One region of the Pseudomonas glycinis genome, then DNA from elsewhere that is predicted to be linked to it. Evidence: predicted binding sites of a transcription regulator. Region 1 holds the regulator's gene; each other region holds the start of a gene.

Evidence for each region. Region 1 encodes sigma-54, which starts transcription at its own class of promoters, with help from an activator protein. Its sites were predicted from a motif close to ANTGGCATNNANNTTGCTNT; they were not measured.
Region 2: a site for sigma-54 is predicted at 4,348-4,367, ahead of glnA (type I glutamate--ammonia ligase). Genes of this name have one in related genera too.
Region 3: a site for sigma-54 is predicted at 2,875-2,894, ahead of flgB (flagellar basal body rod protein FlgB). Genes of this name have one in related genera too.
Region 4: a site for sigma-54 is predicted at 3,220-3,239, ahead of ACYSTU_RS00520 (circularly permuted type 2 ATP-grasp protein). Genes of this name have one in related genera too.

What each region holds. Positions count from the first base shown of each region.
Region 1 covers NZ_JBTYHF010000011.1:59,205-66,499, forward strand. The annotation lists gene lptB (LPS export ABC transporter ATP-binding protein) at 1-520, shown strand, start outside; gene ACYSTU_RS23985 (RNA polymerase factor sigma-54) at 687-2,177, shown strand; gene hpf (ribosome hibernation-promoting factor, HPF/YfiA family) at 2,251-2,559, shown strand; gene ptsN (PTS IIA-like nitrogen regulatory protein PtsN) at 2,572-3,036, shown strand; gene rapZ (RNase adapter RapZ) at 3,039-3,896, shown strand; gene ACYSTU_RS24005 (HPr family phosphocarrier protein) at 3,912-4,187, shown strand; gene ACYSTU_RS24010 (ZIP family metal transporter) at 4,222-5,115, opposite strand; gene ACYSTU_RS24015 (superoxide dismutase) at 5,145-5,756, opposite strand; gene ACYSTU_RS24020 (DUF2753 family protein) at 5,758-6,198, opposite strand; gene ACYSTU_RS24025 (class II fumarate hydratase) at 6,226-7,295, opposite strand, start outside.
Region 2 covers NZ_JBTYHF010000003.1:419,816-427,110, reverse strand. The annotation lists gene ntrC (nitrogen regulation protein NR(I)) at 1-124, opposite strand, end outside; gene glnL (nitrogen regulation protein NR(II)) at 121-1,206, opposite strand; gene ACYSTU_RS09475 (DUF4124 domain-containing protein) at 1,437-2,024, opposite strand; gene ACYSTU_RS09470 (DUF4124 domain-containing protein) at 2,057-2,569, opposite strand; gene glnA (type I glutamate--ammonia ligase) at 2,848-4,254, opposite strand; gene thiI (tRNA uracil 4-sulfurtransferase ThiI) at 4,582-6,036, shown strand; gene typA (translational GTPase TypA) at 6,176-7,295, shown strand, end outside.
Region 3 covers NZ_JBTYHF010000001.1:316,967-324,261, forward strand. The annotation lists gene flgE (flagellar hook protein FlgE) at 1-1,201, opposite strand, end outside; gene flgD (flagellar hook assembly protein FlgD) at 1,233-1,961, opposite strand; gene flgC (flagellar basal body rod protein FlgC) at 1,977-2,420, opposite strand; gene flgB (flagellar basal body rod protein FlgB) at 2,424-2,834, opposite strand; gene cheR (protein-glutamate O-methyltransferase CheR) at 3,198-4,025, opposite strand; gene ACYSTU_RS01450 (chemotaxis protein CheV) at 4,072-5,004, opposite strand; gene flgA (flagellar basal body P-ring formation chaperone FlgA) at 5,087-5,848, shown strand; gene flgM (flagellar biosynthesis anti-sigma factor FlgM) at 6,011-6,337, shown strand; gene ACYSTU_RS01465 (flagella synthesis protein FlgN) at 6,386-6,853, shown strand; gene ACYSTU_RS01470 (flagellar brake protein) at 6,946-7,295, shown strand, end outside.
Region 4 covers NZ_JBTYHF010000001.1:118,856-126,150, reverse strand. The annotation lists gene ACYSTU_RS00545 (hypothetical protein) at 1-439, shown strand, start outside; gene ACYSTU_RS00540 (PLDc N-terminal domain-containing protein) at 511-702, shown strand; gene speE (polyamine aminopropyltransferase) at 944-1,819, shown strand; gene ACYSTU_RS00530 (hypothetical protein) at 2,006-2,239, shown strand; gene ACYSTU_RS00525 (ribonuclease E inhibitor RraB) at 2,449-2,796, shown strand; gene ACYSTU_RS00520 (circularly permuted type 2 ATP-grasp protein) at 3,273-4,682, shown strand; gene ACYSTU_RS00515 (alpha-E domain-containing protein) at 4,695-5,645, shown strand; gene ACYSTU_RS00510 (transglutaminase family protein) at 5,642-6,445, shown strand; gene ACYSTU_RS00505 (c-type cytochrome) at 6,567-7,295, opposite strand, start outside.

The DNA.
Region 1 (7,295 bases):
CCAGCCGATGCACGGCCGCGCCAAGGCCGGTATCGGCTATCTGCCGCAAGAAGCGTCGATCTTCCGAAAACTGTCGGTCGCCGACAACATCATGGCGATCCTCGAGACCCGCCCGGAGCTGGACAAGGCCGGTCGGCGCAAGGAGCTGGAAAGCCTGCTGCAGGAATTCCACATCAGCCACATCCGCGACAACCTCGGCATGAGCCTGTCCGGTGGTGAGCGCCGCCGGGTGGAAATCGCTCGCGCCCTGGCCACTGCGCCGAAATTCATCCTGCTCGACGAACCGTTCGCCGGTGTCGACCCGATCTCGGTCGGCGACATCAAGCAGATCATCCACCACCTCAAGGCCAAGGGCATCGGTGTGCTGATCACCGACCACAACGTCCGTGAGACGCTGGATATCTGCGAAACCGCTTACATCGTCAACGACGGTCAACTGATCGCAGAAGGTGATGCCGAGACCATCCTGGCCAACGATCTGGTCAAGGAAGTGTATCTGGGTCACGAGTTCCGCCTGTAAGCGCGACAGCGCTGTATCGATTCAAGGCGCATTTATCCGCTTTAATTGTTACGGCGCTCTAGGCAAACACTTCAGTTTCAGGCATATAATTTGCTTAAGTTTGGCGCTTCGGCGCCCTGTAGTGGATGGCGCAAAGCGCCGGCGAATAAGGTGTTAAGCCCCTGCCATGAAACCATCGCTAGTCTTGAGAATGGGCCAGCAGCTGACGATGACACCGCAGCTGCAACAGGCCATCCGCCTGCTCCAATTGTCGACCCTGGACCTGCAACAGGAGATCCAGGAGGCTCTGGAATCCAATCCGATGCTCGAACGCCAGGAAGAAGGCGACGACTTCGACAATGCCGATCCTCTGGCCGACAACGCCGAACAGAAGCCCGCCGAAATCCAGGAACCCTCCTACCAGGAAACCGCCCCGACGGTGGACAACCTCGAGGATGGCGAGTGGAACGAGCGCATCCCCAACGAACTGCCAGTGGATACCGCCTGGGAAGACGTCTACCAGACCAGCGCCAGCAGCCTGCCGAGCAGCGATGACGATGAGTGGGATTTCACCACCCGCACATCCGCCGGCGAGAGCCTGCAGAGCCATCTGCTTTGGCAACTGAACCTGGCGCCGATGTCCGACACCGATCGCCTGATCGCCGTGACCCTGATCGACTGCATCAACAATCAGGGCTATCTGGACGAAACCCTCGAAGAAATTCTTGAAGCGTTCGATCCTGAACTGGACATCGAGCTCGACGAGATCGAAGCCGTCCTGCATCGCATCCAGCAATTCGAGCCTGCCGGGATCGGCGCCCGCAACCTCAGCGAATGCCTGCTGCTGCAATTGCGTCAGTTGCCCGCGAAGACGCCGTGGCTGACCGAGGCCAAGCGTCTGGTAGCCGATTACATCGACCTGCTCGGCAGTCGCGATTACAGCCAGTTGATGCGCCGGATGAAGCTCAAGGAAGACGAGCTGCGCCAGGTCATCGAACTGGTGCAGAGTCTCAATCCGCGTCCCGGTTCGCAGATCGAGTCGACCGAAGCCGAATATGTCATTCCCGATGTGATCGTGCGCAAGGACAACGAGCGCTGGCTGGTCGAGCTGAACCAGGAATCGGTGCCACGTCTGCGCGTCAATGCCCAGTACGCCGGGTTTGTGAAACGTGCCGACACCAGCGCCGACAACACTTTCATGCGCAACCAGTTGCAGGAAGCCCGCTGGTTCATCAAGAGCCTGCAGAGCCGCAACGAAACCCTGATGAAAGTGGCCACGCAGATCGTCGAACATCAGCGCGGTTTCCTCGAGTACGGCGACGAAGCGATGAAGCCGTTGGTATTGCATGACATCGCCGAAGCGGTCGGCATGCACGAATCGACGATTTCCCGGGTGACCACACAGAAATTCATGCATACCCCGCGCGGTATTTATGAGCTGAAATACTTTTTCTCCAGCCACGTCAGCACCTCCGAAGGCGGCGAATGCTCGTCCACGGCGATCCGCGCGATCATCAAAAAACTGGTCGCCGCGGAAAATCAGAAAAAGCCGTTGAGTGACAGCAAGATCGCTGGTTTACTGGAGGCACAAGGCATTCAGGTGGCTCGCCGCACCGTCGCCAAGTACCGCGAATCCCTCGGAATCGCGCCTTCGAGCGAACGCAAGCGGTTGATGTAAGCCACGTTACAGCGTTCCAGTGGCAGGCTTTTCGGCCTGCCGCTTTATGCTCTGGCAACGAAGGAGAAGCTGTATGCAAGTCAACATCAGTGGACACCAACTGGAAGTGACCCAACCTCTGCGTTCCTACATCGAGGAAAAACTCCAGCGACTGGAGCGACATTTCGACAAGATCACCAACGTGCAGGTCACGATGTGCGTCGAAAAGCTGAAGCAGAAGATCGAAGCCACCTTGCATATCCCCGGCAGCGAAGTGGTCGCCAACGCAGAAGATACCGACATGTACGCTGCGATCGACTCACTCACCGACAAGCTGGATCGCCAACTCAAAAAGCATAAGGAAAAGACCCAGAGCCTCCTCCAGGGCGCGACCGGTCGTTAACACCCCTATCCCATGATCCGACTTGAAACCATCCTGACCCCCGGCCGTTCCCAAGTGAACGCGCCGGGCGGCAGCAAGAAAAAAGCCCTCGAACAGATTGCCAACCTGATCCACCGCGAAGTGCCGGATCTGGCGATGCAGGAAGTCTTCGAGGCGCTGATCGCCCGTGAAAAACTCGGTTCCACCGGTTTTGGCAACGGCATCGCCATTCCCCACTGCCGCCTCAAGGGCTGCACGGCACCAGTCAGTGCCCTGCTGCATCTTGAAGCCCCAATCGATTTCGACGCCATCGACGGCGCTCCGGTGGACCTGCTATTCGTACTGCTTGTCCCGGAAGCCGCAACCGACGCGCATCTGGAGTTGTTGCGCCAGATCGCCAGCATGCTCGACCGCAAGGAAGTTCGTGAAAAACTGCGCAGCGCCGCGAGCAACGAAGCCTTGTACCAGGTTGTACTGGACGAGCAGAACGGGCACTAATCATGCGTTTGATCATTGTCAGTGGCCGTTCGGGCTCGGGTAAAAGTACCGCCCTGAATGTCCTTGAGGACAACGGCTACTACTGCATCGACAATCTGCCGGCCGGTTTGCTGCCGGAACTGGCCGAGCGTGCGCTGATTCACACGGAACTGGCGCAGCCGCTGGTCGCCGTGTCGATCGATGCGCGCAACCTGCCCAGCCATCTGTCACGCTTCCCTGAGTTGCTCGAAGACGTGCGTGCCAAGCATATCAAGTGCGATGTGCTGTACCTGGACGCCGACGAGGAAACCCTGCTCAAGCGTTTTTCCGAGACCCGTCGTCGTCACCCGCTGAGCAACGCCAATCGCTCACTGGCCGAGGCGATTCACGACGAAACCGCCCTGCTTGGTCCGATCGCCGATCTGGCCGACCTGAAAATCAACACCACCAGCCTGAATCTGTATCAACTGCGCGATACCCTGAAGTTGCGTCTGTTGAATCAGCCTGAGCCCGGCACGGCGTTTCTGGTTGAATCATTTGGCTTCAAGCGCGGCATGCCGGTCGACGCCGACCTCGTGTTCGATGTGCGCTGCCTGCCCAATCCGTACTGGAAACCCGAGCTGCGCGCTCAGTCCGGCCTCGATGCCCCTGTGGCCGATTATCTGGCGCAGCAGCCGGATGTCGAAGAAATGTATCAGGACATCTACGCCTACCTGAACAAGTGGCTGCCACGTTTCGCCGCCAGCAACCGCGCCTACGTGACCATTGCCATCGGCTGCACCGGCGGGCACCACCGCTCCGTCTACCTGACCGAACGTCTGGGCCAGGCCCTGCAGAAAACCCTGAAGAACGTCCAGGTTCGCCACCGCGACCTCACCTAAAGGATCCACACCGCGATGCCTGCTCGTGAAATCGAAATCATCAATAAGCTGGGTCTGCATGCTCGGGCATCGGCCAAATTCGTCGGCGTGGCCGGTCAGTATCCAGACTGCACGATCCGGGTGGGACGCACACCTGAAACGACTGTCGACGGCAAGAGCATCATGGCAATGATGATGCTCGCGGCGGGTAAAGGCACCAAAATCCATTTGAGCACCGAAGGCGAACAGGCTCAGGAAGCCATGGACGCATTGGTCGATCTGATCGAAAGATATTTCGACGAAGGTGAATAATCCGCGAGGCGGGGACACTGTTCCTCGCCTCCATTCACCCCAACGCCGTATCCATCACCATCATCAAACAAAACCCGACCAACAGGCCCAGACTTGCCAGCTTGTCATGCCCATGACGGCGCGACTCCGGAATCACTTCGTGGGTCACCACTAGCAACATCGCCCCGGCCGCCAACGCCAGTCCCAGCGGCAACAGCACTTGAGCCAGACTCACCAGCCACGCGCATACCAGTGCAAATACCGGTTCGACCAGCCCAGACGCCGCGCCGATGAGAAACGCCCTGAACCGTGACATCCCCGCCCCGGCCAGCACCAACGCAATCACCAGCCCTTCCGGCACATCCTGCAACGCAATGCCCATCGCCAGACTGTCGGCGTCCGCCATCCCGCCGCCGGCAGACACCCCGACCGCCATGCCTTCCGGAATGTTGTGCGCGATGATGGCGAACACGAACAGCCAGATTCGTGGTGGAATCACCGGATGCTCCAGCGTGCCGACGAGCATCTCCGGCGAGGCACCCGAAACGCGCCGATCCACCAGATACAGACCGAACGCGCCGAGCAGGATGCCGAAGCAGATCAGGCCACTGGCGGCCCACGGCGTAAGACCAAGACTCTCCGCCGCAGCAATGCCGGGCACGATCAGCGAAAACGCCGTCGCCGCCAGCATCACCCCGGCACCAAATCCCAGCAAGGTGTCGCTGAGTGCCTGCGGCATGCGCCGGACCACCAGCACCGGCACGGCGCCAAGCGCCGTGCCCAAGGCGCAGATGGCACCGCCCTGCAAGGCGCGCAACAGCCGCGGTTCCAGATTCAGCCACTGCAAACCGTGGGCGACCAGCAAAGTCATCCCCGCCAGCAGCAACAGCGAGCCCACCGCGTAACGAAACATGCGCCCGCTGCCAATCGCCAGTGTTTCCGTGCCCATAGTCAGCCCTGATTGTTTTTATTGAAGGCTTAAACCAGTGCGGCCTGATAGCGCGCAGCAACTTCCGGCCAGTTGATCACGTTGTAGAACGCGTTGATGTATTCCGGGCGACGGTTCTGGTAACGCAGGTAGTAAGCGTGCTCCCAGACGTCGAGACCAAGGATTGGTGTGTTGCCGGTCATCAGCGGGCTGTCCTGATTGCCGCTGCTTTCCACGACCAGTTTTTTCTCCGGTGTCACGCTGAGCCAGGCCCAACCGCTGCCGAAACGGGTCAGCGCGGCCTTGGTGAAGGCTTCCTTGAAACTGTCGAGTCCGCCCAGTTGCTCGTCGATGGCCTTGGCCAGAGCGCCGTTGGGCTTGCCGCCACCGTTGGGCACCATCACTTCCCAGAACAGCGAATGGTTGGCGTGGCCGCCGCCCTGATTGATCACCGCCGCGCGAAGTTTTTCCGGCAGCTGCTGGACGCTGGCGACGAGTTTTTCCACCGGCCACTCGGCAAACTCGGTGCCTTCCACGGCGGCATTGAGGTTGTTGATGTAGGTCTGGTGATGCTTGGTGTAATGGATTTCCATGGTCTGCGCATCGATGTGCGGCTCGAGGGCATCGTAGGCATAAGGCAAGGCAGGCAAGGTAAAAGCCATTTCAGTGGACTCCATACTGATGGGGATTTGAGGCGCGGCGGGCATTGCCGGTGTCCGGATGCAGCAGGCGCTGGGTGCGCGGGTACTCGCCGTGCTCGCTGATGAAATTCAACAGTTCGACGTAGGTTTTGCTGCTCTGGCGCAACGCCGCCTCACGCAGCGCCGGGCGAAGGCGTTCGTCCTGCATGGTCTGCAACAAACGTTGATGGATAGCGCACAGGTATTCGGCGCTCTCCTCCGGTTGGTTCAGGCGCAAATGCAGGTCGGCGAGGTTGTGATGAGAGACGACGCAGGCCGCCACCGCTTCGTCGGCATCCGCCCAGCGTTCGAACAACACTTGCGCCAGGGCCAGGGCTTGCAGGTAAGCCTCACGGGCGTCGATCAGTTCGCCCAGCATGAAGCAGCGATTGGCCCGTTCGATCGTGCGTTTCCAGTGCTCCATGGTGAGCCTCCAAAGCGGTTGCGGGGTTTACACGCCGCCGGCGGTGAGTTTCTCGGGGTTGAGCAACTCTTCCAGCTGGCTGCGCGACAGGTCGGTGTGTTCCAGAGCGACGTCGATCACCGCGCGGCCTTCCTTGTAGGCCTGCTTGGCGATTTCGGCGGCTTTCTGGTAACCGATGATGGGGTTGAGCGCGGTGACCAGAATCGGGTTGCGCGACAACGCTTCTTGCAAGCGCGATTCGTTGACCTTGAAAGTAGCGATTGCCTTGTCACCGAGCAGGCGACTGGAATTGGCCAGCAGTTCGATGCTGCTCAGCAGGTTGTGCGCGATGATCGGCAGCATCACGTTCAGTTCGAAGTTGCCGGATTGGCCGGCCACGGTGATCACCGAGTCGTTGCCGATCACTTGCGCAGCGACCATCGCTGTGGCTTCCGGGATCACCGGGTTGACCTTGCCGGGCATGATCGATGAACCCGGTTGCAGCGCTTGCAGTTCAATTTCGCCGAGGCCGGCCAGGGGACCTGAGTTCATCCAGCGCAGGTCGTTGGCGATTTTCATCAGCGACACCGCAGTAGCTTTGAGCTGGCCGGAGACAGAGACCGCAGTGTCCTGCGAGCCAATCAGCGCGAACAGATCCTTGCCCGGGGTGAACTGCACGTCGGTCAGTTGGCTCAGATGCCGACTGAATCGCGCGGCGAACTCCGGATGCGCATTGATCCCGGTACCGACCGCGGTGCCGCCCTGCGACAGCGCTTGCAGGCTTGGCAGCAAATCCTGCAGATGGCCGATATTGGCCTTGAGCTGCTGCGCCCAACCGTTGAGCACCTGGCTCATGCGCACCGGCATCGCGTCCATCAGGTGGGTGCGCCCGGTCTTCACATGGTGATGCACTTGCTCGGCCTTGCGCTCGATGGCCTGGACCAGATGCAACAGCGCCGGCAGCAATTGTTCATGCAGCGCCAGCGCGGCGCTGACGTGGATGGTGGTCGGGATGATGTCGTTGCTGCTTTGCCCGCAGTTGACATGATCATTGGCGTTGACCGGCTCGCCGAGCATGCGACTGGCCAGCGTCGCGATCACTTCGTTGGCGTTCATGT
Region 2 (7,295 bases), on a different contig from region 1:
TCATCACGCCATCGGCGCTGTCGAAGCTCTGGGTGGTCATGCCTTCCTGCTGCAAGGCCTTTTCCAGGACCCAACGGATAGAACGGTCGTCATCGACGATCCACACGGTTTCACTACGGCTCATGTCGATGTGGCTCCTTGTTCCAGTGGCAGGAAGATCGAGAAGGTGGTGTGGCCTGGATGGCTCTCACACTCGATCAGGCCCTGGTGCTGACTGATGATGTTCTGGGTAATGGCCAGGCCCAGCCCGGTACCGTCCGGGCGGCCGCTGACCATGGGAAAGAAAATGGTTTCCTGCAGTTCCGCCGGGATGCCCGGGCCGTTGTCGATGATCTCGATCTTGGTCACCAGACGATGGCGGATGTGGCCGATGGTGAACTGGCGCATGGCGCGGGTGCGCAGGCTGATGCGGCCCAGGCGCAGCTCGTTCTGGCTGCTGATCGCCTGCATCGCGTTGCGCACGATGTTCAACACCGCCTGAATCATTTGCTCGCGGTCGATCAATACGTCGGGAATGCTCGGGTCGTAATCACGCACCAGGGTGATGCAGCCCTGGCTCTCGGCTTCGACCAGATGGCAGACGCGTTCGAGCACTTCGTGGACGTTGCACATGGCCAGCGACGGCAGTTTGTTCGAGCCGAGCATGCGATCGACCAGATTGCGCAGGCGGTCGGCCTCTTCGATGATCACATTGGTGTAGTCGCGCAGGCTTTCCTCCGGCAGTTCGCGGGCGAGCAATTGCGCTGCGCCACGGATGCCGCCAAGAGGGTTCTTGATCTCGTGGGCGAGGCCGCGCACCAGCATCTTGCTGGTTTCCTGCTTGGACAGCTGGGCCTCTTCCTTGGTGATCCGCAACAGGCGATCACGTGGGTGCACTTCAAGCAAAAGCAAAGTCTCGCCGTTGCTGAGGATTGGCGTCACCGCGTAATCCACGGTCAGCGTCTGGCCGGTGAGGGCGGTGAGCATCGCTTCACGCTTGGTGAAAGGGTGCGCCTGCTCCACCGCCTGACGCAGGGAATTGAGCGCCTCGGGGGATTCGGTGAACAGCTCGCTGATGAACTGGCCGTGACTGCGCTGACCGCTGACCGCCAACAGCATTTCCGCCGCCGGGTTCATGTACTCCAGGCGCAGCTCGGCGTCGAGCAGGATGGTCGCCGTGGTCAGGTTGTCGAGCAGCAAACGGTGTATAGCGTCGCTTATGGTCATCTGAACCCCTTTTGGAGCAAGGCGTGCGCGAGAACAAAGCGCTGATGTCGGGAAAATGCAAAAACCAAACCAAGGCTCCGAAAAGAAGCGTTTAACCCCTGAAACAGGCGTTTGACGCGCGTTTGTATGGCACGAAGCCAGCTCAGACGGGAAGTTTCGAACCAAAATGGGTTGGGTTGTGGGCGAGATGCAGTTTAGTGCACCAATAGGGTGCGCATGCCCGGCAGACGTTAAAAGAAGCGCAGGAATGGGTTTTTCGGTTCGTCAGGTTTGTCCTTGAGCGGGCATTCCGGGCGCACGCCGTAATCGTCGGCGACACAGGGTTTGACCTGACGTTTCTGCGCCAGGGAAATGCGCAGCATGTGGAACGGCTGATTGGCGGTGCGTTCCACGGTACGCCCGGCGGCGTCGAGGATTTCGATCGAAAGGCTGTGGCTGCCGCGATCGATATTGCTCAGCGCAAATACCGGGCTGACGCCGGGCTCGCCAGTGGCCTTGCCATCCAGCAGCAGGCGATAACGATGGCCGCTTTGCAGGCCGGGCTCGCTGGTGACGCTGACGATCAGCTCGCCGGCGCTGCTGCGCAAAGTAGCATCGGGCTCCGGGATCAGAATGCGCAGCATGTCGTAGTGAAAGGGCGCTGGTTCGGCAGATTTTTTCGCTGTGGTGATCGGCGCTGCGGTGTTGGCAGGGACCGCCATGCGATTGCTCGTCGCGATCGGCACTCGCTTGGCGTTGGCGCGTGGCTGGTCGGTATAGACGCGGTTGCCCTGTGCGTCGATGTAGGTAAAGACCTCTGCCGACGCTGACGTCGACATCAACACCAGGATGAGTGCCAGCCCCGCGCGAATCACGGCGTATGCACCCGTTGCACGGTGAAGACCGCGGGCGGGCTCTGCTGGATGACAGTCTGGCCATCGATCACTTGCACGGCCAGGCGATGCTCGCCGCGATCAATGTTGATCAATTGCAGAACCGGCACGTTGCTCGGCTGGCCATAGGGCTGGTCGTCGAGTAGCAGCCTTAATTGATGCGGCGGTTGCAGGCGCGGTTTGATCAAAACGTTGACTGTGAAGGTGCCGTTATTGGCGCGCAGGGCCTCGTCAGTGGGCAGGCCGGCGAGCTCAAGGATTTCATAGGCGTTGCGCGCTGGTTGCGGTTGTTCTGCGTTGGGTGCCTGCGGCGCACTCGGTGCTTGCGGCTCGACCCGATTGAGCGGTGGCAGCTCGACCGGTTGCGCCTGCACGCCATCCGGCGGCTGATTGCTGTACGCCGTGTTGCCGTTGGCGTCGGTGTACTTGTAGATCTGCGCGGCGGCGGGCAGGGCGATCAGCAGCAGAATGTAGAGAAACGTGCGACCCATGAAATCGACCGGGATTGGAAACGATGGGTAGCAGCATAGGACAGGTGGTGCGGTTGGCCCAACTGGCGACACATTCAAAGATCATTCAGACACCACAGATCGCCTGTGGGAGCGAGCCTGCTCGCGAAGGCGTCGCATCAGTCACCATCATCTTCAATGCCTCACCGCTTTCGCGAGCAGGCTCGCTCCCACATGGAAAATGCGTTGCGCCGGGCAATAAAAAAGGCCTCCCGAAGGAGGCCTCTTTCTGTCGCGCCACTTTACGCAGCGCTACCGGATCAGCAGCTGTAGTACAGCTCATATTCCAGTGGGTGTACGAAGGTGCGAACCTTGATTTCTTCTTCCGATTTCAGCGCGATGTAAGCGTCGATGAAGTCGTCGGAGAACACGCCGCCCTTGGTCAGGAAGGCGCGGCCCTTGTCCAGCTCTTCCAGGGCTTCTTTCAGGCTGCCGCAAACCTGTGGAATCTCTTTCGCCTCTTCAGGCGGCAGGTCGTACAGGTTTTTGTCGGCAGCATCGCCTGGGTGGATCTTGTTCTGGATACCGTCCAGACCGGCCATCAGCAGTGCTGCGAAGGCCAGGTACGGGTTGGCAGCCGGATCCGGGAAGCGTGCTTCGATACGGCGGGCTTTCGGGCTCGACACGTAAGGAATACGGATCGAAGCGGAACGGTTGCGAGCCGAGTAGGCAAGCATTACCGGAGCTTCGAAGCCTGGCACCAGACGCTTGTAGGAGTTGGTCGCCGGATTGGTGAAGCCGTTCAGGGCCTTACCGTGCTTGATGATGCCGCCGATGAAGTACAGAGCGGTATCGGACAGGCCGGCATAGCCTTCACCTGCGAAGGTGTTCTTGCCGTCTTTCCAGATCGACATGTGTACGTGCATGCCCGAACCGTTGTCGCCGTACAGTGGCTTCGGCATGAAGGTCGCGGTGCGGCCGTAAGCGTCGGCAACGTTGTGCACAACGTACTTCAGGGTCTGAACTTCGTCAGCTTTCTTCACCAGGGTGTTGAACTTGACGCCGATTTCGTTCTGGCCGGCAGTTGCCACTTCGTGGTGGTGAACTTCAACCGACTGACCCATTTCTTCCAGTGCGTTGCACATGGCGGTACGGATTTCGTGGTCGTGGTCGAACGGTGGAACCGGGAAGTAGCCGCCTTTCACGCCTGGACGGTGACCCTTGTTGCCGCCTTCGATGTCCTGGTCGGACATCCACGAACCTTGCTCGGAGTAGATCTTGAACATCGAGCCGGAGATGTCCGACTTGAATTTCACCGAGTCAAAGATGAAGAACTCAGGCTCTGGACCGGCGAATACGGTGTCACCGATACCGGTAGCTTTCAGGTGCTCTTCGGCGCGCTTGGCGATCGCGCGTGGGTCGCGATCGTAGCCCTGCATGCTCGAAGGCTCGATGATGTCGCACACCAGGATCAGGGTTGGGTCTTCGGTGAACGGATCGAGTACGGCAGTTTCGTCGACCGGCATCAGGATCATGTCGGAGGCTTCGATGCCTTTCCAGCCGGAGATGGAGGAACCGTCGAACATCTTGCCGACTTCGAAGAAGTCGTCATCCAGCGCATCGCGAGCCGGCATGGTCACGTGGTGCTGAGTGCCTTTGGTGTCCGTGAAGCGCAGATCAATCCACTTGACGTCATGATCTTTGATGAGTTGAACCGACTTCGACATAGTGTCCTCCGGGTGAATTAGGGCGGGTAGTGGATGCCCTTAATAATGGTGATGCCGGCGCGAATACTCTGCCAAGGCAACCTGCCTCACAAGGGAGCAAATTGCATGCCAGTGCCCCAGCATGGGTTTTTTGCCCCAAATTCACGCTTATTAAGGCGTGCGAGGTTCTGAATCGACAAATTCCGCCCCTTAATGTTGCGTATAAATTCAGAAATGACCTGTTTTGGTGCAAGCAAAACCTTCTGCACATTAACTGGTTAAACCTTGAGCAATTTCCGCTATAATCCGCGCCCCCCTTTTTCGGCTGGCCGTTCGCGCGCTGTTTTCATGAAACTTATCGTAAAAGTCTTCCCCGAGATCACCATCAAAAGCCGACCTGTCCGGACGAAATTCATCCGCCAGTTGGCCAAGAACATCCGCACCGTGCTCCGTGACCTGGACCCGGCCGTGGTGGTGAACGGCGTGTGGGACAACCTCGAGCTGGAAACCCGCATTACCGACCCCAAAGCCTTGAAAGAGATGGGCGAGCGCCTGACCTGCATGCCGGGTATCGCGCACTTTCTGCAGATCGACGAGTACCCGCTGGGCGACTTCGACGACATTACCGAGAAGTGCAAACAGCACTACGGCGATGCGCTGGCCGGGAAGATTTTCTCGGTGCGCTGCAAGCGCGCAGGCAAGCATGCATTCAGCTCGATGGACGTGGAAAAATACGTCGGCAGCAAGCTGCGTCGTGAGTGCGGTGCAGCCGGAATCGACCTTAAAGCGCCGCAAATCGAAGTCCGTATCGAAGTTCGCGACAAACGGTTGTTCGTGATTCACAGCCAGCACAACGGCATCGGCGGCTACCCGCTAGGTGCGCTGGAGCAGACGCTGGTATTGATGTCCGGCGGCTTCGATTCGACCGTGGCGGCTTACCAGATAATGCGTCGCGGCCTGATGGCGCACTTCTGCTTCTTCAATCTCGGCGGGCGTGCCCACGAATTGGGCGTGATGGAAGTCGCGCACTTCATCTGGAAGAAGTACGGCAGCTCGCAACGCGTGCTATTTGTCAGTGTGCCGTTCGAGGAAGTGCTGGGCGAAATTCTCGGCAAAGTCGATAACAGTCATATGGGCGTGGTTTTGAAGCGTATGATGTTGCGCGCCTCGTCCGAGATCGCCGAACGCCTGCACATCGATGCACTGGTGACCGGTGAAGCGATCTCCCAGGTGTCGAGCCAGACGCTGCCGAACCTGTCGGTGATCGACTGCGTGACCGACAAGCTGGTGCTGCGGCCGCTGATCGTCGCGCACAAGCAGGACATCATCGACACGGCCAACGAGATCGGCACCGCCGATTTCGCCCGGCACATGCCGGAATATTGCGGCGTGATTTCGGTCAACCCCAAGACTGCCGCCAAGCGGGGCCGGGTTGAGCACGAAGAGAAAGAATTCGACATGGCGGTACTCGAGCGTGCGCTCGCCAACGCCAAACTGGTGCCGATCGATCGGGTAATCGACGAGTTGGGCCAGGATTTGCAAATTGAAGAAGTCAGCGAAGCGCTGGCCGGTCAGATCGTCATCGACATCCGCCACCCGGATGCCGCCGAGGATGACCCGCTGGAGCTCGCCGGCATAGAGGTACAGACGATGCCGTTCTATGCAGTGAACGCACGTTTCAAGGAACTGGACCCTACTCGCCAGTACCTGCTGTATTGCGACAAAGGCGTGATGAGTCGCCTGCATGCCCACCATTTGCTCAGTGAGGGGCATGCCAATGTGCGCGTTTATCGACCGAGCTAAGTGCCCGGGGCTGTTTGCCTGTGGCCTGCGTCACCGGCCCCCCGACACCGCCGTCAAGCTGTAACGGCCATGCCGGACACTACTGCTAATCGCTGCCATGACTTGTCAGCAAACCGAATCCTCTGATCGAGATACACAAGTGATCGAAAATCTACGCAACATCGCCATCATTGCCCACGTTGACCACGGTAAAACCACCCTGGTAGACAAACTCCTGCGTCAATCCGGCACCCTGGAGCGCAACGAGCTCAACGACGAGCGCGTGATGGACTCCAACGACCAGGAAAAAGAGCGCGGTATTACCATTCTGGCGAAGAACACCGCCATCAACTGGAACGGCTACCACATCAACATCGTGGACACCCCGGGCCACGCCGACTTCGGCGGCGAAGTTGAACGCGTAATGTCGATGGTCGACTCCGTTCTGCTGCTGGTTGACGCTCAAGACGGCCCTATGCCGCAAACCCGTTTCGTGACCAAGAAGGCTTTCGAAGCCGGCCTGCGTCCAATCGTGGTGATCAACAAGGTTGACCGTCCAGGCGCACGTCCGGACTGGGTTCTGGACCAGATCTTCGACCTGTTCGACAACCTCGGTGCTACCGAAGAACAACTGGACTTCCAGGTTGTTTACGCTTCGGCCCTGAACGGTATTGCCGGTCTGGACCACACCGCCATGGCGGAAGACATGACTCCGCTGTACCAGGCGGTAGTCGACCACGTTCCGCCTCCGGCTGTTGACCGTGACGGTCCGTTCCAGATGCAGATCTCCGCTCTGGACTACAACAGCTTCCTGGGTGTTATCGGTGTTGGCCGTATCGCTCGCGGTCGCGTCAAGCCGAACACCCCGGTTGTCGCTATCAGCGCCGACGGCAAGCGCCGCAACGGTCGTATCCTGAAGCTGATGGGTCACCACGGTCTGCACCGCATCGACGTTGACGAAGCAGCAGCCGGCGACATCGTCTGCATCAGCGGCTTCGACGAGCTGTTCATCTCCGACACTCTGTGCGACATCAACACCGTCGAGGCGATGAAGCCGCTGACCGTTGACGAGCCAACCGTTTCCATGACCTTCCAGGTAAACGACTCGCCATTCTGCGGTAAAGAAGGCAAGTTCGTGACCTCCCGTAACATCAAGGATCGTCTGGACAAAGAGCTGCTGTACAACGTTGCACTGCGCGTTGAAGAAGGCGACTCGGCTGACAAGTTCAAGGTTTCCGGCCGTGGTGAGCTGCACCTCTCGGTACTGATCGAAACCATGC
Region 3 (7,295 bases), on a different contig from region 1:
CCAGCGAGTTGGACACCACCGAACCCAGCGTACCGGTCTCAGGCGCATCGTAGCCCGGAATACCCGAAGCAAACGTCTCTTTCCAGCTGGTGCCACCGATCGCCTGCAGGCCCTGTTCGTTGGTGAAGCTCGCCAGTGCAACCTGTCCGATGGCCTTGCTCTGGTTGTTGCTGAAGTTGGCGAACAGGGTACCGGTACCGTCGATGGTCAGGTTGGTGATCTGGCCAGTCGCGTAACCATCCTGAGTAGGAATCGTGCGCGAGGTGTCGGCGTTGTACTGAGTGGTCTTGGCCATCGAGATGGTCACACCCGCCGGGTTTGCCGCCGCGCCGTTAGCCTTCCAGACACCATCGGTCACAGTGCCTGGCACCCAGCCCTTGAGTGTCAGGTCGCTGCTGATGATGGCCGGGCCACCCAGCGGATCTGGCGTGCTGACCTGGGTCAGCTTGCCGGTCGCATCAAAGGACAGCGTCGAGGCCACAGGCGCGGTGGTCTTCGGATCGCTGCCGGTCGCATCCGGGTTACGACCGTCCACCAGTGTGTAGACCTTCCAGGTGTTGGCGCCGGTTTTCACCATGTATTGATCCATGGTGTGCTGGTTGCCCTGGCTGTCATAGATCGGGGTGCTGAACGACTTGGTGTAGGTCGCAGTGTTGGTAGGGTCGAATTTGCCTGCCGCGACCGTATCGTCGATCACCGCAGCGGTCGAGTTCAGGTTGATGGTCGAAGCCACCGCCGAAGTCGACTTCGGGGCCAGGTTCGAGGTATCGATCTTGAGGTCGGTCAAGACGCCGTTAATAATTTTGCCGTTGGCATCCACACCATAGCCCTGCAAACGCGAGGTGTAGTCGGTGTTGGTGATGTAGCCGGCGTTATCGACCTTGAACGTACCGGCACGGGTGTAAGACACCGAGCCGTTGTTGTTCATGGTGAAGAAGCCAGAGCCGTTGATGCCCATGTCCAGCACGTTGCCAGTGTTGTTGATGTCACCCTGGGTGAACTGCTGGGAAACGTTGGCCAGGCGTACGCCGTTACCGATCACCTTGCTGCCGCTGCCCAGACGAGTCGCCGAATAGACGTCTTCGAATTCTGCGCGCGAGGATTTGAAACCGGCGGTGGCGACGTTGGCGATGTTGTTGCCGGTTACGTCGAGTTGTTTGTTGGCGGCATAGAGACCGCTAAGGCCGATGTTAAAAGACATGTTCCACTCCTTCGTGCCGGGTTAGTCGGCTCTATATACCAATGGTTTGTACTTTGGACAGGGCGACGGTGCCCTTGCCAGCCAGGTTGAGCATCAGCTCGCCACCGGTCTGGCTGATCGTCACGCTGTTGACGGTCGCTGGCAGATAAGTCGCCAAGTCGGTCGCGGTGCCGTTGATCGGTGCGTTGGCCTTGAACGTGTAAGTGCCGACCGGCACCACGGTGCCAGCAGTGTCCTTGCCGTCCCAAGTGAAGCTGGCATCGCCGGCAGCGCGGCTGCCCAGGTCGATGGTGCGCACGGTTTTGCCGTCCTTGTCGGTGATGGTCACGGTGCCGCCGGCAATCGACGAAGGCACGGTGACCGAACCGGTCAGACCTTTGCTCGGGTCATCGAGCTGGGCGGTGTTGGTCTGCACGATCACGTTGCGACCGACCAGCGACGACGCTTGCAATGCCTGCGACGAGTTGTAGTTGCCGGCAAGGCCGCTGACGGTGGAGTTCAGCGTGGTAATGCCTTCAAGGCTGCTGAACTGCGCCAGTTGCGCAACGAACGCGCTGTTGTCCTGCGGGTCGAGCGGATTCTGGTTTTTCAGCTGGGTGACCAGCAATTGCAGGAAAGCATCCTTGCCCAGCGCCTGGCCGCCGGTGGCACTGTTGGTCGCCGAAGCGATGCCGCCCGACGTCGTGCTGCTGGCCTTCTTCGACGAGTTGGCCAGGATGTCGTTCATGCTCAGGCTGCTGGTGGTATCCGTAACGCTCATGGCAGTCGCCCCTTATTACTGACCCAGGGTCAGTACCTTCTGCATCATGGTTTTGGCGGTGTTCATCATTTCCGCGTTGGTCTGGAACGAGCGGCTCGCAGAAATCATGTCAGCCATTTCTTCCACCACGTTGACGTTCGGGTAGTAGACGTAGCCCTTGGCGTCGGCAGCCGGATGGTTCGGCTCGTAGCGCGCTTCAAGATTGCTCTGGTCTTCGACGACGCCGAGCACCTGCACGCCCTGCCCGGCCGCGTCCTGGTTCTGGAACAGCGAATTGCTGCCGCCGGCCTGGCCGCCCTGAAACATGGTAGCGAACACCGGATGGCGCGCGCGGTAGGTCTGGTCGATGCTCGACGAAACGGTTTCGGCGTTGGCGATGTTCGACGCCACGGTGTTCAGGCGTGTGGTCTGCGCGCTCATGCCGCTGCCGGCAATGTTGAAAACGCTGGACAGGGACATGGATTATTCTCCGCGCAGGGCTGACACCAGCCCTTTGAATTTGCTGTTGAGCAAGGTGAAGCTGGCCTGGAAGCCGACGGCGTTCTCCGCGTAGTTCGACTGTTCCAGTTGAGCGTCGACGGTGTTCTGGTCGATCGAAGGCTGCATCGGCGTGCGATACATCAGCGACTCGTCGCCATTGCCCAGACCTTCAGCCTCGATGTGCCGGCTGTTGGTCATGTTCAGGGCAAAGTGGCCGCCGGTCTTGGTCTTCTCGGTCTGTGCTTCGAGCACTTTGGAGAAATCCAGATCCCGCGCCTTGTAGTTCGGGGTGTCGGCGTTGGCGATGTTGTTGGCCAGCACTTCGGCACGCTGGGCGCGGAAGCCCAATGCCTTTTCGTGAATGCCCAGCGCTTTGTCGAAGCTGATGCTCATGTCGGGAACCTTCAGGTGACCGGTTTTTCGTATCTGAGCTTTAGCAAGCGCCGTGCCAAATGAACAAAGCCCCGTATTCCGGGGCTTTGCGCCGAACAGGCTAAGCGGCAATGCCAGAAAAGCGGCAACCGGTTACCGCCGGATGCCGCTTTTCTGCCGCTTGCCGTCCTTGCCTAGGTCAACGCAGATCCCAGTGGGAGCGAGCCTGCTCGCGAAGGGGGCGTGTCAGGCGTCAACTGTCTTACGGACAGACCGCTTTCGCGAGCAGGCTCGCTCCCACAGGGGGCTCGTGGAAAATAATTCGGGCATAAAAAAACGGCAGGCCTTTGCGGGCCTCCCGTTTTTTGTATCAGCGCAAACCGCTTATTTCGCCTTGTAAATAATCCCCGGGCTGCACTGAACCATCTGGTAATGATCCGGCAATCCGTTCAGCGCTTCCGAAGCGCCAAGGAACAGGTACCCGCCCGGCTTCAACGTGCTGTGAATGCGCAACAGGATGTCCTTCTTCACTTCGGCAGAGAAGTAGATCAGCACGTTGCGGCAGAACACGATGTCGAACTTGCCCAGCGCCGCGTAGCTGTCGAGCAGGTTGAACGACCGGAATTCCACCCGGCTCTTGATCGGCGCCTTGACCACCCAGCGCCCCGGCCCTTTCGGGTCGAAGTAGCGTTGCAGGCGTTCCGGCGACAGACCGCGACCGATCGCCAGGCTGTCATACTCGCCGGTCTTGCAGTTATTGAGCATCAGGCCCGACAGATCGGTGGCAACGATCTGCACACCCATCTTCAACTGACCCAGGTTGCTGCGCTCGAACTCGTCGATCGACATCGACAGCGAGTACGGTTCCTGTCCCGACGAGCAGGCCGCCGACCAGATCCGCAGACGCTGGTTGGGGCTGGCCTTGATCGCTTCCGGCAGTACCTTGTTCTTCAAGACTTCAAACGGATAGGTGTCGCGAAACCACAGGGTTTCGTTAGTCGTCATGGCATCGACCACCTGCTCGCGCAAACCGCTGCGCGGCTGGGTCTGGATGCGCTGTACCAGCTCACCCAGGGACTTGATGCCTTGCTGCTCCATCAGTTTGTTGAGACGGCTCGAGACCAGATACTGCTTGTTTTCACCGAGCAGAATGCCACAGGCTTTTTCCAGGAAGACCCGGAACTGTTCGAAATCCAAATTACCCGTAGACAATGATGCCGCCTCTTAAATCGTGTTGACCGCCAGGGGCAGAAGGCCCCTAGCTGATATCTGCTGCTTTGATCCGGTCGACTACCCGGGATGCGAGGTCATCAGGACGGAATTTGGCGAGGAAGTCATCAGCACCGACTTTCTTGACCATCGCCTGATTGAATACCCCCGACAACGAAGTATGCAGGATGATATGGAGCTTTTGCATGCGTGCGTCGCCGCGTATTTCCGCCGTCAGGGTGTACCCGTCCATCTCCGGCATCTCGATGTCGGAAATCATCATCAGGAACTCTTCTTCCGGCTTCTTGCCCTCGTCGACCAGCTTGCGCAGGTAATCCAGCGCCTGCTTGCCGTCGTTCAGCGCCACCACTTCGACACCGATGGTCTGCAGACAACGCGTGACCTGCTTGCGCGCCACCGACGAGTCATCGACCGTCAGCACCCGCAGCGACAACGCCTTGGTCTGCGTCTCGACATCGACCACGCCCACCGAAATCGCTTCCGGCGTCGGCGCCACTTCGGCCAGCACCTTCTCGACGTCGATGATTTCGACCAACTGGTTGTCGACCCGGGTCACAGCCGTCAGGTAGTGATCGCGGCCGGTACCCTTGGGTGGCGGATGGATCTCTTCCCAGTTCATGTTGACGATGCGCTCCACCGAGCGGACCAGGAAACCCTGGGTCTTGGTGTTGTACTCCGTGATGATCACGAACGGACTGTTCTTGTCTTTCAACGCACCGGAGCCCGTTGCCATTGCCAGATCCAGGATCGGAATGGTCGCTCCCCGTATATTCGCTACCCCGCACACGACAGGACTGGATTTGGGCATCAACGTCAGGGACGGGCATTGCAACACTTCCCGTACCTTGAACACGTTGATCCCGTAGAGCTGCGGCCCGTCGAGACGGAACAACAGCAGCTCGAGGCGATTCTGCCCTACCAGTTGCGTGCGCTGGTTCACCGAATCCATTACACCAGCCATGCCCAGACTCCTACACCAACGCCAAGTGTTGTTGCGACGCACATTCATTGCTAAACGGCACGGCGCTTGCTTTTTAACTCGTATGAACGCTCAAACGACATTTTCCCGACGCCTGACATCCTCCCTTCGCAAAGGGCTTTGCGCGGTGTCCGCCGTTTGCTGCTTGCTTGCTGGCAGTCCTGCCCATGCAGATGCGGTTACCTTGCCTGATATGCTTATCGGCGTGACTCAGGGCTTTCTTGAATTCACCGTAGAAGACTATTTGGCTTCCAGTCAAACCGAAGGCCGCTACGAAATCGAAGTCAACCAGCTCGACCCGCGCATGCGCATGCCCATGTGCGACAAGGAATTGACAGCCACGCTGGAGAGCCCGGCACGCCCGCTGGGCCGCGTCACGGTGAAGGTTCGCTGCGAAGGCAGTTCGCCCTGGACGGTGTTCGTACCCGCTCAAGTCCGCCTGTTTCGCGAGATCGTGACGACCACTCGTCCGCTGAAACGCGCCGGCATTATCGAGCCGCAGGATGTGACCTTGCGCGAGCGCGACGTCAGCACGATCAACCAGGGTTTCCTGACTTCCGTCGACGAAGCGATCGGGCAGAAACTTACCCGACCAACGGTCGCCGATCAGGTCATCACCCTGGTGCATCTGGAACAGGCCGAAGTGGTGCGCAAGGGTGACCAGGTGGTGATCACTGCGCGCAGCGGCACCCTTGCCGTACGCATGCCGGGGGAAGCGCTTTCCAATGGCGGCATGAAAGAACAGATTCGAGTAAAAAACCTTAATTCTCAAAGAGTTATCAAGGCGCAGGTGATTGCGCCGGGACAGGTCGAAGTGGCCATGTAAAAGCCTCGTGGAGAAAACTGGCGCCGATCCCGTCGCTTCCCTAAACTGTGCCGCAGCAGGTCTCGCAACGGCGCATGCAAGCTTATGGTTGATTGGGCCTAAAGTTTTTCAGGGGATAGCCGAAAACATGGCAAGCGTCCAAATTCCCAGAGGTTTTTTATCATGGTTATCGATTTCAACCGATTGAACAGTTCCTCGTCACTAACCGGCAGCACACGTACCAGCAACGCCAAGGAAAGCGCTGAAAACAGCCCCTCCGCGCCGCTGAATACCCAGGCCGAACAGGCCAATGTCGCCAAAAGCGGGGAGTCGGTACACCTCAGCAATGAGGCTCAACAGTTGCAGAAGGTCACTGACAAGCTGCGCGATCAGCCTGCTGTCGACAAAGCCCGTGTGGCCGAGTTGAAAGCCGCGATTGCCGATGGCAGCTATAAAGTCGACAGCAACCGTGTAGCCAGCAAACTGCTCAACTTCGAAGCCCAGCGCTAGGCTTTTGCCGGCGCCAGGCTTTTGGACGCTTAAACCCCAAGGCCAGCCATGCACGACACTAACTTATTGCAACTGATCAACGACGACTTTGCTCCAGCGCAACAATTGCTGGAGTTATTGCAAACCGAATCCCTCGCTTTGCATGGTCGCGACATGCCGTTGCTGGAAGAAATTCTGGCGACCAAGCAAGCGTTGATCATTCTGCTCGAGCAGCATGGCCGCAAGCGCAGCGAAATCCTCGCCAGCCTCAACCTGCCGACTGATCGCACAGGTCTTGAGCAACTGGCCAGCCAGTCCAGCATTGGCGACCAGTTGCTGACCCAGGGCGACGCCCTGACCGCGCTGATCGCCCAATGCCAGGCGGCCAACATCAAGAACGGCCAGTCGATCCAGATCCAGCAGGCGACTACGGCCAACCAGCTGAAGATTCTCACCGGCGGTGAGCCGCCAGCGCTGTACGACGCCAGCGGGACCTTTGCCAAACCGGTCAAGCCGCGAACGCTCAGCCAGGCATGAGCCATTCGCTGGCCCTGCACTATCCACTTGCGCAACATGCTGGCAAAATACTGGCCAGTCGTAGTCTTATTTTGTCTGGAGATTGAAGAACCGTGTCCAACACCCTAAGCGCGGATGATGCTCCGCAGCCTCCGAAGGTGCTCACCACGCCACTGGAAATCTCCAGCAACCTGCGCCAGCTGCAAGACAGCCACGATCCGCTGATCATCACCTTCCATGAACGCAGCCAGCGTTTTCAGAGTTACCTGATCAAGGTCGACCGCGAAACCGCAACGATTGCGCTGGATGAAATGATTCCACGCGATGGCGAGCGCTTCCTCCAGGCTGGCGAACCGTTCAAGGTCGAAGGCTTTCATGACGGCGTGCGCATCGCCTGGGAATGCAACGGCACGCTGAACATCGAAGAATCCGACGGCGACCGTTTCTACACCGGCGACCTGCC
Region 4 (7,295 bases), on a different contig from region 1:
GGCCTACGCCGATGCCGAGGCTTTTCTGGCCGCCAATCCGGACATCAACTACGACGATACTTTCCCGATCCCGCTGGGTGAGTGGGTAGTGGTCGGCAGCCTGCCGGAAACCGTGCTGTTTCAGGCCGATACCTACGTCGATCTGTTCGCACAAATCGTTGCCTCGTTTGGTCCGGGCGTGGATTTCAATCTCAAGCCCAAGCAACTGGCCAAGACCGAAGCACTGACCGCACTCAACCGCATCCAGGTGCAGATGAGCAGCCTGAACAAGGAAAACGGCGGTTACACGTTGATGAACTTCAGCCAGTTGCTCGACGATGAGCTGCAAATGGTCCTGGTCTACGGCAACGATGTGCCCCGCGTGCTCGAGTTATGCACCGAGGTTGGCATCGCCGCTGCGCCAGCGCTGGAAGCCTTGAAGGTCGCCGTTCACGTCTGAACGCAATAAAAGGGAACCCTGCGCGCGACCGTCTATCCTAAAAGTGCATGCCACTATTCTGGAGCGACACCATGGGTTCCACGTTCAACGGTCTGATTGGCCTGATCATCCTTGCCCTCGACATCTGGGCCATCATCAACGTACTGAAAAGCGGCGCCTCCACCGGAATGAAAATCGTCTGGGTGTTGCTGATCATCCTCCTGCCGGTGCTGGGCCTGATCATCTGGGCGATTGCCGGGCCACGGGGCAACGTCCGGATCTGATCTGATTTTCGATCACACGGTCATCCCTGTGGGAGCGAGCCTGCTCGCGAAGACGTTGGGTCAGTCGCCATCACCGGCAACTGATGCTGCGCTTTCGCGAGCAGGCTCGCTCCCACAGTGGTTTGCGCTGGTAAAAAACAACCGGAGGTTCGACCTGTCATCTTCGGCAACGTAGAATGCGCGCCTTTCCCGGGCAATCGTCCCCACGATGGCGCCCGCGCATTTATCGGAGCACTTGACCATGACCGTCACCAAGACCAGCGAGTACCTGGAAACCCTCTACGAAGGCTACGGCCAGCGTTTTCGCATGGAAAAACTGCTGCACGAAGTGCGCACCGAACACCAGCACCTGGTGATCTTCCAGAACCCGCGCATGGGCCGGGTCATGGCGCTGGACGGCGTGATCCAGACCACCGAAGCCGACGAATTCATCTACCACGAGATGCTCACTCACGTGCCAATCCTCGCCCATGGCACTGCCAAGCGCGTGCTGATCATCGGCGGTGGTGACGGCGGCATGCTGCGCGAAGTGACCAAACACGCCGGCGTCGAGCACATCACCATGGTTGAAATCGACGGCACCGTGGTCGACATGTGCAAGGAATTCCTGCCGAACCATTCCGCCGGAGCCTACGACGATCCGCGCCTGAACCTGGTGATCGATGACGGCATGCGTTTCGTCGCCACCACTACTGAAAAATTCGACGTGATCATCTCCGACTCCACCGACCCGATCGGCCCGGGCGAAGTGCTGTTCTCCGAGAACTTCTACCAGGCATGCCACCGCTGCCTGAACGAAGGCGGCATTCTCGTCACTCAGAACGGCACGCCGTTCATGCAGATCGACGAAGTCAAAACCACCGCCGGTCGCCTGCGCAGCCTGTTCCCGGACTGGCATTTCTATCAGGCCGCCGTGCCGACCTACATCGGCGGTTCGATGACCTTCGCCTGGGGCTCGACCAACCCGGCCTACCGCAAGCTCAGCCGTGAAACCCTGCAACAGCGCTTCATCGGCAGCGGCATCGTCACCCGCTACTACAACCCGGAAATCCACATCGGCGCGTTCGCCTTGCCGCAATACGTGCTGCAAGCGGTCAACAAGCCGAGCAACGACTGATCACGCTGACGTCGCTCTGCAAGGGAGCTTTTGTGGTGAGGGGATAAATCCCCTCGCCACAGAGTCCGCCCTATCGATCGGATGGTTATTTTCACCGTTGTCGGCTGTAATCCTTTTGAACCAACTATCGCGGAAAAAAGTCGAGATAGAGGTAAGCCCATTTACGGGTTGATCGAGGAGGCACTGATGCAAAAGTGGAAAGTCACTTTCGTGGATGATCACGGTGAAATTGTCGATGAAGTCTTCGAACGTGAGGAATGCCCGTCCGATGATGAAGCCGCACGGCTCGTCAAAGAGCGGCTTCTTCCGGTCGCCGCCAAGCTGGATCTCAACGATCTGGAAGGGCGCACCGCCGATGCCGGAGTGAAAAACCTCAAGACCCAGAACGGCATCGAAATCCGCAGCATCACCCCTGTCTGAACACTTCCTGTCATCTCGTAAACCAGGCCTTGGCAGCGGCGCTCTCTTGGGGCTACTCTGCAAGCGAGATCAGCGAATGGATCGCTAAGGTCTGGTCTTGTCAGCTTCATGCTTGTTTCCCGCGCGCAACCACGTTGCCGTAGTACTTAGGCCAAAAGGCCCGGGGCGGGAATACGGAAAGTCTATCCATCAATCGAGGGGGACGATTCATGAGCACAGCCTATCAAGAAGACATCAGCAGCAACGTTCTGCGCCGCATGAAAGAAGGCGGTTTCGATTTTTCCCGGTTCCATCCCATCGAGTTCTACGCGATTTTCCCGGACGAGGAGCGGGCGCGCAGGGCAGCAGGCAAATTTCGCGGTGAGTCCATCAATGCCCAGGTCAGTGCGCGCGACGACGGCGCCTGGTCGCTGGAATTGAGCAAAGTGATGTACGCAACCTATGACGACATCGGCGATTTCGAGCAAGGCTTTTCAGCCGTGGTCGAACCGCTGGGCGGCATTATCGAGGGTTGGGGCGTGAAGCAGGAGGTGCGCAATCGTTACCGGTTGAATTGATATTGCGCATTGTCTGTCGGGCAACGGCTGACCTTCGGGTCGGCCGTTGTCGTTTCTGGCTCTGCACATCGCAGTGGCAAAACCCTGAAACAAGAATCCAGGACAAAAAAAAGCCACCGGAGAGGGTGGCTAAAAGGGAAGACGGGTATGCAATAAAGTCCTGTCGGGACGGGGCTGCCAAGGCAGTTCAGATCAGTTGAGCTGTCTACTTCGCGGCGGCGTGCCGGGGAAGTTTTGCAGCGAATGCGCGGATTATCCGTAGTCGTGGCCGGGCAGTGAAATCAACTCTGACTATGCTGGTGATAGGCGATGCAGTGCGTCGCAATGAAGCGGGGGCAATCGGGCCGGGGCATTTGCCGCACAGGAATGGTGCGCAGCCTTCGGCGTGGATCTACAACCGATTGAAATCAAAGCGTTTATGCCGATGGCACGGGCCTTGCGAAGGCCTGTATGTCCGGAGTGACAAGGAGTACGGCATGATCCGCACCTATTTTGACGAGATGTACGATGCCGGCGGCCTGGTTCGCCCGCATTACCGGGAATTTGCCCGCTGGCTGGCCGAGACGCCCGACGAGCTGCTCGCGCAGCGCCGCCGCGAGGCCGATCTGCTGTTCCACCGTGCCGGGATCACCTTCACGCTCTATGGCGACGAGCAGGGCACCGAGCGCCTGATTCCGTTCGACACCATTCCTCGCAGCATTCCGGCCAGTGAATGGCGGATTGTCGAGCGCGGCTGCATTCAGCGGGTCAAGGCGTTGAACATGTTTCTCGCCGACCTCTACCACGAGCAGCGCATCATCAAGGCCGGGATCATTCCCGCCGAACAGGTGCTGGCCAACGAGCAATACCAGTTGGCAATGCAGGGCCTGGATCTGCACCGCGACATCTATTCGCATATCTCCGGCGTCGATTTGGTGCGCGATGGCGATGGCACTTATTACGTTCTCGAAGACAACCTGCGCACACCCAGCGGCGTCAGCTACATGCTCGAAGACCGCAAAATGATGATGCGCCTGTTTCCCGAACTGTTCGCCGCCCAGCGCATCGCCCCGATCGATCACTACCCCAATCTGCTGCTCGACACTCTCAAGAGCTCAAGCCCGATCGACAATCCCAGCGTGGTGGTGCTGACGCCGGGACGCTTCAACAGTGCGTTCTTCGAACATGCCTTTCTGGCGCGGGAAATGGGCGTGGAACTGGTCGAAGGTGCAGATCTGTTCGTGCGTGACGACAAAGTCTTCATGCGCACCACTGACGGCCCGAAAGCGGTCGACGTGATCTATCGCCGCCTCGACGATGCCTTCCTCGATCCGCTGGCATTCAACCCGGACTCGATGCTCGGCGTGCCGGGGCTGCTGTCGTCCTATCGTTCCGGCAACGTGGTGCTGGCCAACGCCATCGGCACCGGCGTGGCGGACGATAAATCGGTGTATCCGTTTGTCACCGACATGATCCGCTTCTACCTTGACGAAGAACCGATTCTGAAAAACGTGCCGACCTGGCAGTGCCGCAACCCGTCCGAGCTGTCCCACGTGCTGGCCAATCTTCCGGAACTGGTGGTCAAGGAAACCCAAGGCTCCGGCGGTTACGGGATGCTGGTCGGGCCGGCCGCGACGACGGCGGAAATCGATGCCTTTCGTGAGCGCATCAAAGCCAAACCCCATGCCTACATCGCGCAGCCGACGCTATCGCTGTCGACCTGTCCGACCTTTGTCGAAAACGGCATTGCACCGCGCCATATCGATTTGCGTCCGTTTGTCTTGTCCGGTCGCGAAACCCGTGTGGTGCCTGGCGGTTTGACCCGTGTCGCGTTGCGTGAAGGCTCCCTGGTGGTGAATTCCTCCCAGGGCGGCGGCACCAAGGACACCTGGGTAGTCGAGGATTGAAGGAAGCTTGCCATGTTAAGTAGAACTGCCTCGGATCTGTACTGGATGTCGCGTTACCTGGAGCGTGCGGAGAATCTCGCGCGCATGCTCGACATCAGTTATTCGCTGTCGCTGATGCCGCAGGACGGGCGCGGCGACGGTCTGCACGAACTCGCCATGCCGTTGCTGATCACCGGCACCCTGGACGATTACCTTGAACGCCACGGCGACCTGCACGCAGAGCGCCTGCTGCATTTCTTCGCACTGGATGCGGCCAACCCGGCCAGTATCTACAGCTGCCTTGGTGCAGCGCGAGCCAGTGCTCATGCGGTACGCGGGCGAATCACTGCGGACATGTGGGAAAACATCAACGCGACCTGGCTGGAAATTCGCGGCATCGCCGAACAGGGACTGAGTCGTTATGGCATGAGCCGGTTTTGCGAATGGATCAAGGAACGTTCGCACCTGTTTCGTGGCGCCTCATACGGCACGATCATGCGCAACGACGCGTTTCGCTTTATTCGTCTGGGCACGTTTATCGAGCGCGCGGACAACACGCTGCGCCTGCTCGATGCCCGTTACGAAATGGCCGGCGATCAGGCCGAAGCAGTCAGCGACGGCACGGCGCACGCCTATTACCAATGGAGTGCGCTGCTGCGCGCCTTGTCCTCATTCGAGGCCTACACCGAAATCTACCGCGACGCGCCCGGCGCCCGGCATGTCGCCGAACTGCTGCTGTTGCGCGCCGACGTGCCGCGTTCGCTGCGTGCCTGTACCGAAGAAATCGACCAGATCCTCGCGCAACTGCCAGGCGCCAACGGCCGACCGGCACAACGCCTGGCGGCGGAAATGGACGCGCGCCTGCGCTACACCGGCATCAACGAAATCCTCGAAGAAGGCCTGCACGCCTGGCTGACCGAATTCATCCCGCTGGTGCGCCAGTTGGGCAACGCCATTCACAGTTCCTACCTGGAGGCTGCATGAGACTTTCCATAAGCCACGAGACCACCTATCACTACGAAGATCAGGTGCGCGCGAGCATCCAGTACCTGCGCCTTACGCCCCACGACAGCGAGCGCCAGCATGTCCTCAGTTGGCAACTCGACCTGCCGCGTCCGGTGCGTGCGCAGCTCGATCCGTTCGGCAACATCCTGCATGTGCTGACCATGGACGAGCCGCACGAAGCGATCATCATCGGCGCCCGTGGTCAGGTCGATATCGATGAATTGCGCGAGGCCGAACATGAGAGCCAGTCGGCGCTGCCGTTCCTGCGCTTCACGCGCCTGACCGAAGCCGATGAAGCCTTGCGCGAATTTGCCGCGAAGAACTGCAAGCAACGGCGTGATCGCACCGCGCTGATCGACTTGATGCATGGTTTGAATCAGCACATGACCTACACGCCGGGCTCAACCGAAGTCGACACCAGCGCCGCCGAAGCTTTCGCCGGTCGCGCCGGTGTTTGTCAGGATCATACCCATGCGTTTCTCGCCTGCGCCCGCAGCCTCGGCGTGCCGTCGCGTTACGTGTCGGGTTATCTGTACAGCGAAGATTGCGAGCATCTGGCCAGTCATGCCTGGGCAGAAGCGTGGCTGGACGACGCGTGGTACAGCTTCGACGTGACCAACCAACTGGCGCGCCCGGAGCGACACCTGAAGCTGGCGGTCGGCCTGGATTATCTCGATGCCTGCCCGGTCCGTGGCATGCGCCGGGGCGGCGGCTGTGAGCAGATGCATGCGAAGGTGTTCGTCTCGCCGACGCCGGTTATATCCGTCCAGCAACAATAGATTCGGGATACCGCTATCGCTGGCAAGCCAGCTCCCACAGGATGACCGGTGATTCGAACTCTGCGCATACCCTGTGGGAGCTGGCTTGCCAGCGAAGAGGCCAGTAATAACACCCTAAGGCTTACGGCTTGGCTTTGCGCCCGGCCATGTGCTTGAGATAGCCCACCAGCATTTCCAGGTCTCCATCCGGCAACACCTGCGCGGAAAACCCCGGCATCTTCGCCTGCGGCCACTGACGCAAACTCTGCGGATCGCGGATGTAGCGCTTCAAGAAATCCGCCCCAAAATACTCGGTCGGGCTATACGGAATATTCAGATCCGGACCGAACTGCGCGTCTCCGGCACCATTCAACCGGTGACAGGCCAGACAGTTTTTCTGAAACAGGGCAAAACCCTTGTTCACCGGATCATCGGCCTTCAAGGCAGGATCGGGCAGCAGGGCAGGAAAGCGTTGGGCCACCGGAGCCATCAGCTTGATGCTGGCGACTTCGAACGGCCACTGTTCGGGGCTGATATTACCTGCCTGCGGATCGGTCCAGACCAGATAGAACGGCCCGGCGCTGTGCTTGCCGGCAGACAGCGGTGGCCACGGCCGCGCCGGGTCCTCGATTGCCAGCCATGCGCGTGCGCCGTCCTTGTTCAGCAAGGGCGCGGCGGCCAACTCTGCGGCAAAGCCATCCAGCGCCACCGCTTGCAAGTGATCCTCCGGCTTGACCCCCGTCAGCAATGCGGCCAGCGGCACCGCCTGATAGGTCATGTCCTTCTTGTAGGAAACATCATTGTTGATCGCGAGCGTTTGCAGCTGAGGATGCTTGAGCAGCTCTTCGGTCTGCCAGGTGCGGCTGTTTGC